DNA from 2 places in the Glutamicibacter sp. PAEs-4 genome. Region 2 is predicted to be linked to the other one. Evidence: predicted binding sites of a transcription regulator. Region 2 holds the regulator's gene; the other holds the start of a gene.
What was found. The regulator LexA, encoded in region 2, represses DNA repair genes until DNA is damaged. The targets are predictions, from matches to a motif close to TCGAACANNTGTTCGA.
Positions count from the first base shown of each region.

Region 1: ACR9WD_RS08035 (DUF222 domain-containing protein) is a predicted target of LexA. The motif match lies at 1,692-1,707, and genes of this name have one in related genera.

Region 1 covers NZ_CP195017.1:1,703,244-1,709,671, forward strand. Annotated here, with positions in the region: gene ACR9WD_RS08035 (DUF222 domain-containing protein) at 30-1,628, opposite strand; gene ACR9WD_RS08040 (lipoate--protein ligase family protein) at 1,799-2,854, shown strand; gene pepN (aminopeptidase N) at 2,985-5,633, opposite strand; gene ACR9WD_RS08050 (hypothetical protein) at 5,760-6,320, shown strand.
Region 2 covers NZ_CP195017.1:1,131,211-1,137,638, forward strand. Annotated here, with positions in the region: gene ACR9WD_RS05315 (ATP-dependent DNA helicase) at 1-630, shown strand, start outside; gene ACR9WD_RS05320 (glycoside hydrolase family 76 protein) at 741-1,820, shown strand; gene lexA (transcriptional repressor LexA) at 1,877-2,596, opposite strand; gene ACR9WD_RS05330 (LysM peptidoglycan-binding domain-containing protein) at 2,855-3,208, shown strand; gene ACR9WD_RS05335 (histidinol-phosphate transaminase) at 3,289-4,395, shown strand; gene hisB (imidazoleglycerol-phosphate dehydratase HisB) at 4,418-5,038, shown strand; gene hisH (imidazole glycerol phosphate synthase subunit HisH) at 5,039-5,674, shown strand; gene ACR9WD_RS05350 (hypothetical protein) at 5,692-5,826, shown strand; gene priA (bifunctional 1-(5-phosphoribosyl)-5-((5-phosphoribosylamino)methylideneamino)imidazole-4-carboxamide isomerase/phosphoribosylanthranilate isomerase PriA) at 5,856-6,428, shown strand, end outside.

The DNA of each region.
Region 1 (6,428 bases), 570 kb from region 2:
CCCAAGATCGATCATCCGGGCTAGGGCACTCAGCCTGTTTCCCGTTGTCCGCCCATGTGCGGGGGTTCGGTGACTGGACTCTTTTCCGGAATGTCGATGTGCGGCTTGAGCCCGAGTACCCTGCGCACTTCGGGCGTCAATCGGACATGAGGCAAGGGGATGACCCTGGGACGCTCCGGGCAATGATCGCTCACATGATCGAACTGATCTACGCGCTTTACGCTGCCCGGAACCACAATGGAATTCAGGCCATGCGGTGTCACCCACATTTTTGACCCATCGGGCCGAGCAACAACTTTCCAGCCCAATGCGTGTTTGAACATTTGATGCTGCTTGCACAGGAGTTGGGTATTCTCCCTGATCGTGTGCCCTCCATGGGCCCAGTCGTCAATATGGTCAATCTCGGAGCGATCTGCTGGACGGCGGCAGGCAGGGAAGCAGCAATGCTCATCTCGATTCCTCAGCAGATCCTTGAGGCCCTGGGACGGGCGGTAGCTCCTGCGCTCTACATCTATTGCGGCGCCAGTCCACGGGTCGGTCAATACTCGCTGGAACGAAGGCGCATCCTTGGCCAACTGCAGCGCGGCGCCCAGCGGAATGGGACCGTAGCCTTCCAGATCGGCCACGGTCCTGGAAGGATCTGCCAGCATCTCGACCGCGGGAATAGTAATGGATACGCGAGGTTTCAGGGGTGTGCCTTCATGGCCTGGCCAGCCATTGAGGATGATGTCGGCAAAGGCATCGGCTTCTATTTGCTCCCGGGTACGGGGATCCTCCGGATCGTTGTGCTGGTCAGCCACCCATTTCACGGAGTTCTTGATTGAATGAACCACAGCGGCGCTGTTGCAGTACTTGAGCGTGGACATTCCGTTCTCGTCATCCTGCAACGTAAGCCTGCGATGCTCCTCGGACTTCTTGCGCCTTTGCTCGGCAGACTCGGGGCGCATCCGGTCATGGAATCGGCGCGCGCGTTGGTATATAGCGTCATCCGACGCTGTCTTGGCCATGGGCAATAAGAGGTGTTGCATCTGGCTGATCTGCTCTGGGAGCAAGTCTTGTGCGTACTTCACAATGTCGTGAGCAGCCTTAACGGTGATCTCGCCTGCGGCCAGGGCCATGAGAGTGTCCTTGCAAACGTAGCGGAGTCCCTTGGCATGGAACATGCGTTTGGCTACCTTGCGCGGGCTCTCGCGCAGGGCGACGGACGCTTCCGCGATGAGGTTGGAGTTGATCACCTGATCGCTGCCACGGTCGATGCCGTAGTATTCTGCGCTTCGTCGCGCTTCGCGTTCCTCCTCCTCGGTGTTCGAGTCCTGCGTGGCAATGGTATCGGCCAAAGATTCACTGACTTGTTCGGCTGAGTCGGCCAGCAGCACTGAGGTCAGCGCATCAAGGCTGCTCTGCAGGCGCTGGATCATTGTCAGCCGTTCAAGGGCGTCGCGAGGGCCATTGAGCGGCCCCGCGTCGTAAAGCTCATCGGCCATGCGTTTCACAGGACCATAGAACAATTGATGTTCGATGCGATCGCTGAAGAAAGAATCCTTGTGGGATTCTGTGCGGGTGCCGGCCGGGAGCAGCGGCAGACGATGCTCATCATCGTCGTCTTGGATGAAGTCGGGTATAGCCATAGTTAATTCTCTGGCTGGGGTCGGACATTTTGGCCCGGAAATCCGCGGATTGTGGACGCCTTTTCGAAAATTTATTCGATTGTTATCGTTGGGGTGTTCGTCGACCGGGAACCGTCGAGTCCACCGCTGCCCGGATTCGACTCGCGGGTGGCCGGGGATAGAATGAAAACATGATGCATCATGGTGAATACAAGGTAGTCGGTGGCAAATTAGTCGTTGTAGATTTGGATACCGCCGACGGCGTGATCACCGAAGTGTCCTTGAATGGCGACTTCTTCCTGGAGCCGGACGACGCGCTCGACGACCTGAACGATGCGATCCGCGGCCTGCCAACCGATGCCAGCCACAGCACCATTCGCACGGCGGTGATCGAGAACCTGCGTGAAGACGCCGTGATGTTCGGATTCGACGAGGACGCCGTTGCGCGCGTAGTACGTCGTGCGCTGGGCCATGCCACCAAGTGGGAAGACCACGAATGGGAAATCCTAGGTCCGGAGATCATCCCCATCACCGAGCAGGTGGCGCTGGATGAGGTGCTGACCCGGCAAATCGCCAAGGGCACGCGCAAGCCGACGATCCGCTTCTGGGATTGGAGCGAAGGCGCCGTGGTCATTGGTTCCTTCCAGTCGCTCAAGAACGAAGTGGACATCGAGCAGGCCGAAAAGCACGGCATCCAGGTGGTGCGGCGGATTTCCGGTGGCGGGGCGATGTTCATGGAAGCCGGCAACTGCATCACCTACTCGCTGTACGCGCCCGAGTCCCTGGTCGACGGCATGAGTTTTGCCGACTCCTACCCGTTCCTGGACGCATGGGTGATGGAAGCGCTGGAAAGCATCGGGCTGAAGGCGCACTACAAGCCGCTGAACGACATCGCCACCCCGGCCGGAAAGATCGGCGGGGCCGCGCAGAAGCGCCTGGCCAATGGCGCGATGCTGCACCACGTCACGATGAGCTACGACATCGATGCGCAGAAGATGACCGAGGTGCTGCGGATCGGCCGCGAGAAGATTTCCGACAAGGGCATCGCCTCGGCGGTCAAGCGCGTTGATCCGCTGAAGTCGCAGACCCAGCTGGAACGCATGGAGATCATCAAGGTCATGATGGACACCTTCGCCAAGCGCACCGGTGCCAAGCCGGCACAGCTGGATGCCGAATCCTGCCAAGCGGCGCAGGAGCTGGCGGCCGCCAAATTCGCCACCGAGCAGTGGACCGCACGCGTTCCATAAGACGGCAGGATCCAAGGGCCCGTTCTCGATTCCGCATCGAGAACGGGCCCTTGCTTCGTTTCAGGCGGCAAAAAGCCGGCCCTCTGCTTGATGAAGCAGCGGGCCGGCTTGGAGCGCCAGCGGCTATCGGCTAGCGGCTGGCGCGGCTGTAGGCCTGGGCCCGCAGCGAGCGCTGCAGCTCGGCGCGTTCCTCCAGCAGGATGCGCTTGAGTGCGGCCGGGGCGCCCTCGTGGCGTTCGAGCCAGGTGGTGGCTGTGGCCAGCGCCTTGTTCTGCTCGATGGAGCCCTGAAGATCCTGGTGGCCTGGATACAGTCCCTCGATCACGCGGGTGGCGAATTCCATGCCCATGGTCTCGAAGACCGGCAGGATCGCGGCCCAGTAGCGCTCCTCGAATGGGGCCAGCAGTGCGGCCGAACCCAGGGTGAAGCCCAGCGCGGTAGCCGAGAGGGCGTCGTTGGACAGTTCGCCCTGCTCATCGCGGGCCATCAGCACGGTATCGAAGGCGGTGTCCTTGGCCTGCGGGTCCGGGCGGGCGGCCAGTGCGGTGCGTACCGAGTTCTGCGCGACGCTGGTGGGGTTGGCCTTGGCGGCCTCGTGCATGCGTGCTTCGGCGGCTTCATCGAGCCGGCCGGCGGCGGACAGCGCGATGTAGGAACCCCAGAGCAGCTGCTCGTCGACGGTGACCTGGTAGGCGTTGGGCTGCTCGCCGAGGAACGCATCGAGCACCTCGGGGGCCACGCCGGAGCGGGCCAGGCGGACCAGGGTGCGCGCGGTGGTGGTCTGCTGGTCGCTGCCGGCCTCGAATTCGGTCAGCCATCCGGTGAGCGTTGCGGCTGCCTGCTGGCGCAGCCCGGCGCGCAGCTCGGGAGCCACGTACTTGGCGATCGAGGTGGCCAGCTGGTCGGTGAGCACCCCGAAGACGCCGGCATCGGTGACGGTGTGCGCGTGATCCAGGATGGCCTGCACATAGCTCTGCGCGTCGAGCGTGGCCGAGCGCACCGCATCCCACAGCGATGCCCAGCAGGTGGCGCGCGGCAGCGAGTCGGTCAGCCCCGAAAGGTGGCCAAGCAAGGTGGCGCGCGAGACCGGATCGAATTCGATCAGCGCGTAGGTCTCGTCCCCGTCATTGGGCAGCAGCAGGTCAGGGACCTTGCGTCCGATGAGGAAGTCCAGGGCCACCTGTTCGCCTGCCAGCTCCACCTGCACCGAATCGGTGCGCCGCAGCTTGCCCTCCTTCAGCTCATAGGCGCCCACGGAGAGCACATGAGGGCGGGCGATCGGCGCTGCGGTAACCGGGTCGGTGCCCGACTGGATCAGCAAGGCCGAGGTGATGGTGCCCGACTCGTCGGTGTCGTACTGGACGTGCAGCTTCGGCACGCCGCTGGTCTTCAGCCAGGCGTCGGCCCACTGGCCCATGTCGCGGCCGCTGGCGGCTTCCAGCGCTTCGAGGAAGTCATCCAGCGAGGTGTTGCCGTAAGCGTGCTTGCGGAAGTAGGCGCGGGCGGCGTCGCGGAAGGCATCGGCGCCGACGAAGGCAGCCAGCTGCTTGAGCACGGACGCGCCCTTGGCGTAGGTGATGCCGTCGAAGTTCTGGTCCGCTGCCAGCAAATCGGGGATGTCGGCGACGATCGGGTGAGTGGTGGGCATCTGGTCCGCGACGTAGGCCCAGGCCTTGCGGCGCGCGGCGAAGGTGGTCCAGGCGGTGGTGAAGTCGGTGGCCTCGTCGTTGGCTAGGGTGCCGATGTAGTCGGCGAAGGATTCCTTGAGCCACAGGTCGTCCCACCACTTCATGGTGACCAGGTCGCCGAACCACATGTGCGCCATCTCGTGCATCAGGGTGTTGCCGCGCTGCTCGTACTGGCCTTCGGTGGCGTGCGAGGTGAACACGTAGCGTTCGGTGAAGGTGACCAGGCCCGGGTTCTCCATGGCGCCGAGGTTGTACTCGGGGACGAACGCCGAGTCGTACTTGCCCCACGGGTAGGGGTAGTCGAACAGCTCGTGGTAGTAGTCAAGGCCCTGGCTGGTCAGCTTGATGATTTCCTCGCCGTCGAAGTGCTCGGCCAGTGACGCGCGGCAGGTGGCGGCCATCTGAATGGACAGCTCTTCGCCGTCGGCCAGCTTCTGCACGTGCTCGCCGCGCACCACGTGGTACGGGCCGGCCAGCACCGCGGTGATGTAGGAGGAGATCTTAGGTGTGGGGGAGCAGGCGACGGTCTTGGTGCCGTCCCCGTTCACGACCTCATCGACGATCGGCTGGTTGCTGGCCAGGTGCCAGTCGGCCGGACCGGTGAGCGTGAAGCGGTAGCTGGTCTTCAGATCCGGCTGCTCGAAGCAGGCGAAGACGCGGCGCGCCTCGGAAGGCTCGAACTGGGTGTAGAGGTAGGTTTCGCCGTCCTGCGGGTCCACGAAGCGGTGCAGGCCCTCGCCGGAGCGCGAGTAGATGGCCTGGCCGGTGATCTTCACGGTGTTCGGCGCATCGGTGCGCAGGTTATCGAGGTAGATGCGCGCATCGAGCACGGCTGTGTCCAGGTCGATCGCGGTGCCGTTGACCAGCACCTCGGCCACCGATTCGTGGATGAAGTCGATGAAGGTCGCCGGTTCCCTGGAGCTGAAGTTCAGCGTGGTGATCGAGGTGAAGCTGGTGGCGTTGCGGTCGGCGGCATTGGCCAGGTCGAGCTGGACTTCGGCGAAGTGCCATTCGATATTCCGTGCGCGCCAGGCCGCTTCGTCGCGCCTGAGGTTTTCATTGGGTGCATAGCGTTGAAGTGTGTCCACCATCCCAGCTTAGCTGTGAAACGAATGCTTTAGGGTTTTTTTACTGGATTTCCACGGTTCTCCGGCGCCAGGCCTTCCTGCGCTAGGCTTGATGGGTCTGTGCAAACACCTGTGAGGATGGAGAAAACCGTGGACGTCTTTATCAAAGGCCCTTCCAAGCGCGACGTAGCTGGCATGAAAGCGGCCTTCGGCGAGGTCCAGGGCGGCGATGTCCTATCGGTGCTCTACAAGACCGAACGTTTCGGCAACTTCTTGATTACCGGGGCCGCGCACGCGACCGTGCTCGATGACGTGATGGTCGGCGGGTTGAACGCGGCCGCGGCGAAGAAGAAAGCCAAGGACGCCGAGGGCGGCGAGATCATGCAGCGCCAGCCTGACAAGGACGTGCGCGCCTTCCCTGCTGTCTTCGAAGGCGATTTCGCTCCGGAAGACATCGAGGTTTCCGAGCTGTCGCATGGCGATCTGGTGGTGGCTTCCTTCAGCCAGGAACCATACGGCGATTTCGTGGTGACCGGGGTGGTCACCGAAGCCGAGAAGGACCGCGGCTACCTGATGGTCGGCCCGTGGATCCTGCAGACCGCGGATGGACCAGCACCACGCTTGCTGTCGGTGCAGCGGGTGGCGGCCAACGGCACGCACGTGGCCCCGGTGCCTACGCGTCGCGGCCTGGTCGAGGTCGACGGGCTGTAGCCGGCGAAGAATTCTGGCGGCTGCGGTGTTTGGGAGATTCTGCCCAACACCGCAGCCGCCGTTCTTTTTTAGCGCGAGCACTGCCTCGCAATCCGCCGGAAGACAGTC
Region 2 (6,428 bases):
CCGAAGCAGGGCATCCTGTACGTAGCCAAGCATCTGCCCAAGCCGGGCCGCCAACTGGCCGCCGAGACGCTGGATGAGATCGAGGATCTCATCAAGGCCTCCGGCGGCGGTGCACTGGCTCTGTTCACTTCGAAACGCTCCGCCGAAGAAGCGGCAAGCATCTTGCGCGAACGCCTGGACGTGGAGATCCTGTGCCAGGGCGAGGGCAGCATGAAGTCGCTGGTCGAGCAGTTCAGCAGCGAACGCGACACCTGCCTGTTCGGAACCATGACCCTGTGGCAGGGCGTGGACGTGCCAGGAGATTCCTGCCGGCTGGTCATCATCGACAAGATCCCGTTCCCGCGCCCGGACGATCCGATCTCCAAAGCCCGTTCCGAGGACGTGGCCAAGCATGGCGGCAACGGCTTCATGCAGGTGGCCGCCACCCATGCGGCGATTCGCCTGGCACAGGGCGCTGGACGCCTGATCCGTTCGGTCGGGGACAAGGGCGTGGTGGCGATCCTCGATTCGCGCATGGCCACTGCACGGTACGGCAGCTTCTTGAAAGCGACGCTGCCGCCGATGTGGCCGACTGTCGACAAGAAGGTCATCACCGGAGTTCTCCAGCGCTTGAACCCGGACGGGAAATAGCCGCAGCCAGAGCATGAACTTGAGCTGTCCTCGGACTTGGGGCAGCTCAAGTTCTTTAAGCACTATCAGCAGGATGGTTGGAGATGCACTAAGGTCTGTGACAAGAACTGATGCCGCGTGAACCGGAAGGCACCATGGAGTCCATGCAGGAATTGGCACACCAAGCCGCCATCGACACCCACCAGCGTTTCGGACGGCGCCTCTTGCGGCTGCCCGGAACCTGGATTGGGCAGAGCTACAGCAGGGCGCACCGGTTGCGCGACGGAAGCTTGCTCAGCGATCTCAATGGCTGCGCGCACCCGTTGTCGGAGTGGAACTATTGGTGGCAGGCGCATTATCTGGATGCCATCATTGATGACGGCTACTCCTATCTGGCCGCAGGCGACGCGGAATCGGCGCGTGCCGAGCTGGCCCGGGCCAATCATCTGTTGCGTGGCATTCGAATTCGCAACTTCGGGATGCTGCCCAACTACTTCTTCGACGATATGGCGTGGCTTGCCTTGGCCAGCGGCCGTCTGGCGCAGTTCACGCTGGCCGTGACGGGAGAAGGAAACCACGCTGCTCAGACTGCAATGCGGGTGCTGGGAGAACAGCTTCAAGCTGGCATGGACGAGGTGCTGGGCGGCGGCCTGTACTGGTCGAAAAAACGGGATTTCAAGAATACGCCGGCCAATGCGCCGGCGGCCCTGTTCTTCGGCCGAACCGGCCAGGAGGACACCGCACGGCAGGTCCTCCAATGGCTGGAGAAGAACCTGTTCAGCGCCGAGCGTGGGCTGTATCTGGACGGGGTGCGGTTGACCAGCCAGGGGCACACGATGGAGCCAGCGGTCTATACCTATAACCAGGGCACGGTGCTAGGCGCGTTGCTTGAGCTTGGCGAGCCGGCCGATCTGGCTCACGCCCAGGTGCTGATCGATGCGACCACGCACTCGCTGTCTTCCGCGGCCCGAGTACTCGCGTTCAACCGCGGGGGAGACGGGAACCTTTTTGCCGGAATCCTGTGCCGGTATCTGGCCCTCGCCGCGAAAGATCACCGCTTGGAAGCACCAAGCAGGGAGCAGGCCAGGCAACTGGTCACGGCAACTGCAGGCCATCTGATCGACCAGGAACCGCGCCGGCTCTCGGCGGCAGTCCAGCGCTGGATGATCTTCGCCGCGGCCGCCCAGATCGAGCTCGAGGCCGGCGAGTAGCTGATTAAACGAAAATTGCGCTGGTGCCAAGCACCAGCGCAATATCCACACGAAATCTAGAGTGAGCGCATGACCGAGACGACCCGTCCCATGATCTTTGCTGCATCACCCAAAATCGGTTCGTAGCGCGAGTTCTGCGGAAGCAGCCAAGTATGCCCATCACGCTGCCGGAAGGTCTTGACGGTCGCTTCCTCGTCCAGCAGGGCTGCGACGATGTCGCCGTTGTCTGCCGTCTGCTGTCGGCGGACAACTACCCAGTCGCCATCGCAAATCGCGGCGTCAACCATTGAATCGCCGGACACCTTGAGCATGAACAGTTCCCCGTGGCCCACGAGCTGACGAGGCAACGAGAAAACATCTTCGACGGACTGTTCTGCCAGGATCGGACCGCCAGCAGCAATACGGCCAACCAGCGGAACCATGGTGGTGTCAGCAGAAGTGCTCAGCTCAATGATCTTGGCGTCTTCGCTGGCAGCCGGCTCGACCGGCTCCGAGACCTCGGCCTTTTCTGCATCGTCGGACAATTGCAGCGGCAGCAGGATTTCCATCGCGCGCGGACGGCGTGGGTCTCGACGGATATAGCCGAGCTTTTCCAACTGGCTCAACTGGTGGGTCACGCTCGAAAGACTCTTGAGTCCGACAGCGTCGCCAATCTCACGCATCGATGGCGGATAACCGTTCTTGCCGATAGACCGCTGGATCGTCTCAAGGATCTTCTTTTGGCGAATCGTCAGCGAACGTGCATTCGATCGGGGAGTGCGTTGTGATGCTGACATGAGATTTTGCCTTCCCTAGCAATCATTCGAAAGTTTGCGTGTCCAAACTGTCGGAGCTAGATGGTGAGATGTTTTCATTGCTCGTCTACTTCGAAATCTTAGTAGATAAGCGAGCTTCTTTCAAAGATTTGTTCGAAAACTTCTGGACAAGTTCCGCAAATCTCTGTTAGAACAGATATACGAGGTTCGAACAAGTTTTCGAATCCGTTCTTTCGAATAAAAATTCGCATCACTTGAATTTCTTGAGGAGACAACGTCATGGCTACCGTCGCACTTGACTCAGATCAAACCCAAGCGCCGCTGAAAATCCGCATCAACCGCCGCGGTTGGGCTGTGCTGGTGGGGATGCCCGTTTTCGCACTCACGATCGCTGCTGCTTTCTTCTTCTCCATGTTCGCCTCTGACGCGCATGCCGCGGCAGAAGATCCTACTGGGGTTGGAACCATCGATGTGACCGTGATCCCCGGGGATACGCTTTGGAGTTTGGCTCGCGACTATGCCACCGGTTACGACGTGACTTCCGCAGTTGGCCACATCGCGGAGCTCAACGCCTTGGACGGCAGCGAAATCCAGGTTGGAGATACCTTGTCGATTCCGGTCATTGCCGGCTAGCTTCCCCCGCTGTCCAGTGTTTGTTACCTGCAGCCGTAGCGGATTCACTGGCGGGCTCGCTGCGCACGTAGACTTGATGCGTGAATGACCGCAGTGAACTTTTGAGTCAGCTGCCCTTGCGTGAGAATCTCCGCGGGCTATCCCCTTATGGCGCACCGCAAATTGACGTGCCGATCCAGTTGAACGTCAACGAGAACACCCATCCGTTGCCACCGGTAGTTGTAGACGCCATTGCCCAGGAAGTGGCCAAGGCAGCGGCAACTCTGAATCGCTATCCCGACCGCGAGTTCACCGAGCTTCGTGAACTTCTTGCCGCTTACCTCGGCCACTCGCTCACCAAGGAGAACATCTGGGCCGCGAACGGTTCGAATGAAATCCTGCAGCAGATCCTGCAAGCCTTCGGTGGTCCAGGCCGTACCGTGATGAGCTTCGGCCCCACCTACTCCATGTACCCGCTGTTGGCCAGTGGTACTGATACCACCTATATCGCCGGTGAACGCGCCGAGGATTTCACCCTGTCCGCCGAATCTGCAGCCGCGCAGGTCCGCGAGCACAAGCCGAATATCGTGTTCCTGTGCTCGCCGAACAACCCCACCGGCACCGCCCTTGGCCTTGATGTCATCACGGCCGTGTACGAAGCCATGAGCGAGCACAACGGCATGGTGATCGTTGACGAGGCGTACGCCGAATTCTCCTTGGCCAGCACCAAGTCCGCACTGAGCCTGCTTGAAGGCCGCCAGCGATTGATCGTCTCGCGCACCATGTCCAAGGCATTCGGCCTGGCCGGCGCACGCGTCGGCTACCTGGCCGCCGCGCCAGAAGTCACCGATGCCATCCGCTTGGTGCGGCTGCCATACCACCTGTCGGCCGTGACCCAGGCAACGGCGATCGCTGCCTTGAAGAACATCGAGTTGCTGCTGGCGCAGGTCGAAGACATCAAGTCCCAACGTGACCGCATCGTCGCGCGCTTGAAGGAACTGGGCCTGAAGCCATCGGTCTCCGACTCCAACTTCGTCTTCTTCGGTGGCGTCGAAGACCCCCACGCTATTTGGGAAGGCCTGTTGGAAGCCGGCATCATCATCCGCGACAATGGAATTCCGGGGACCTTGCGTGTTACGGCCGGAACCGAATCAGAAACCACAGCCTTCTTGGAACGACTTGCCGAACTGCTCGGCTCGCAGAAGTAATCAAAGACAAGCGAAGGAAGACATGTCTGCCGAATTGATTGGCGCACGTCGCGCCCGCATGGAACGCGTGACCAGCGAATCGTCCGTATTCGTTGAATTGGATCTCGATGGAACCGGCGTCTCGGAGATCAGCACCTCGGTGCCGTTCTATGACCACATGCTGACTGCGCTCTCCAAGCATTCGCTCATCGACCTCACCGTGCGTGCTACCGGCGATACCCACATCGATGTCCACCACACCGTTGAGGACACCGCGATCACCATCGGCGAAGTGCTGCGCGTGGCGCTGGGCAACAAGGCAGGCATCCGCCGCTTCGGCACCTCCTACGCTCCGCTGGACGAGGCGCTGTCCCGCTCGGTCGTCGATGTCTCGGGCCGGCCATACCTCGTGCACTCCGGCGAGCCTGCTGGCCAGGAATACCACTTGATCGGCGGGCACTTCACCGGCTCGATGACCCGCCACGTCTTCGAAGCCATCACCTTCCACGCACAGATCTGCGCGCACATCGAGGTGCTCTCGGGCCGCGACCCGCACCACATTGTCGAAGCGCAATTCAAGTCCTTCGCCCGCGCCTTGCGCGAAGCCGTAGAGCGCGATGAGCGCATGGGCGACAAGATCCCATCCACGAAGGGTGCCCTGTAAGTGGAGAAGAAAACAGTAGTTGTCCTGGACTACGGTTCAGGCAACGTCCGTTCCGCCGTGCGCGCCTTGGAAGCCGCCGGCGCCGAGGTGGAACTGACCGCAGACCCGAAGAAGATCGTGGCTGCCGACGGACTGGTAGTCCCGGGAGTCGGCGCCTACGCCTCGGTCATGGAGCAGTTGACCGCAACCGGTTCCCTGCGCTGGATCGGCCGCCGCATCGCCGGTGGCCTGCCGGTCTTGGGGATCTGCGTCGGCCACCAGGTCTTCTTTGAAGAAGGCGTGGAGCACGGGGTGAAAACCGAAGGCATCGGCGAATGGCCGGGCAAGGTTGAACGCCTCCAGTCGGATGTCATTCCGCACATGGGCTGGAACACGGTGCGCCCACCGGAAGGATCCAAGCTTTTCGCAGGCATCGAGGACGAGCGATTCTACTTCGTGCACTCCTACGCTGTGCAGAAGTGGGAATTCGACGTCACCCAGCCGGCGATGACCCCGCCGCAGGTGACCTGGTCGACGCACGGGACGCCATTCGTGGCCGCCGTCGAAAACGGCCCGCTCTCGGCAGTCCAGTTCCACCCGGAGAAGTCCGGCGACGCTGGCGCACAGCTGCTGCGCAACTGGTTGGGGACACTCTAGGCATGTGGAGCCTCATCTTGGGTGTTATCGGGGCCTTCCTGATCGGCGGGGCCATTTCGCTGAAGAACCAGAAGGCCCATATTTCATGGATCATCGCGCTCTGGGTGCTTGCAGGCATGAGCCTGATCGCAGCCTGGGCCCTGACCTACTAACCACTTTTTACTTCTTCACTAAGGACATCATGAGCGAGCAACCAATCCTCGAACTCCTGCCTGCGGTAGATATCGCCGGCGGCCAGGCAGTGCGCCTGGTCCAGGGCGAAGCCGGTTCCGAGACCGGATACGGCGACCCGCTGGAAGCTGCGCTTTCCTGGCAGAACGCCGGGGCCGAATGGCTGCACCTGGTCGACCTGGACGCAGCCTTCGACCGCGGAAGCAATGTCGAGATCGTCCAGCGCATTGCCAAGGAACTGAACATCAAGGTCGAGCTCTCCGGCGGCATCCGCGACGACGCCTCCCTGGAACGTGCACTGGAATTCGGCGCTACCCGCGTCAACCTCGGTACCGCCGCACTGGAAAACCCGGAATGGACGAAGCAGGCCATCGCCCGCCACGGCGACAAGATCGCCGTGGGCATGGACGTGCGCGGAACCACCTTGTCCGGCCACGGCTGGACCAAGGACGGCGGCGACCTATGGGACGTCCTAGCTCGCTTGGAAGACGCCGGATGCGCCCGCTATGTTGTCACCGACGTGACCAAGGACGGCACGCTGCGCGGTCCAAACGTTGAACTGCTGCGCGAAATCGCTGCCAAG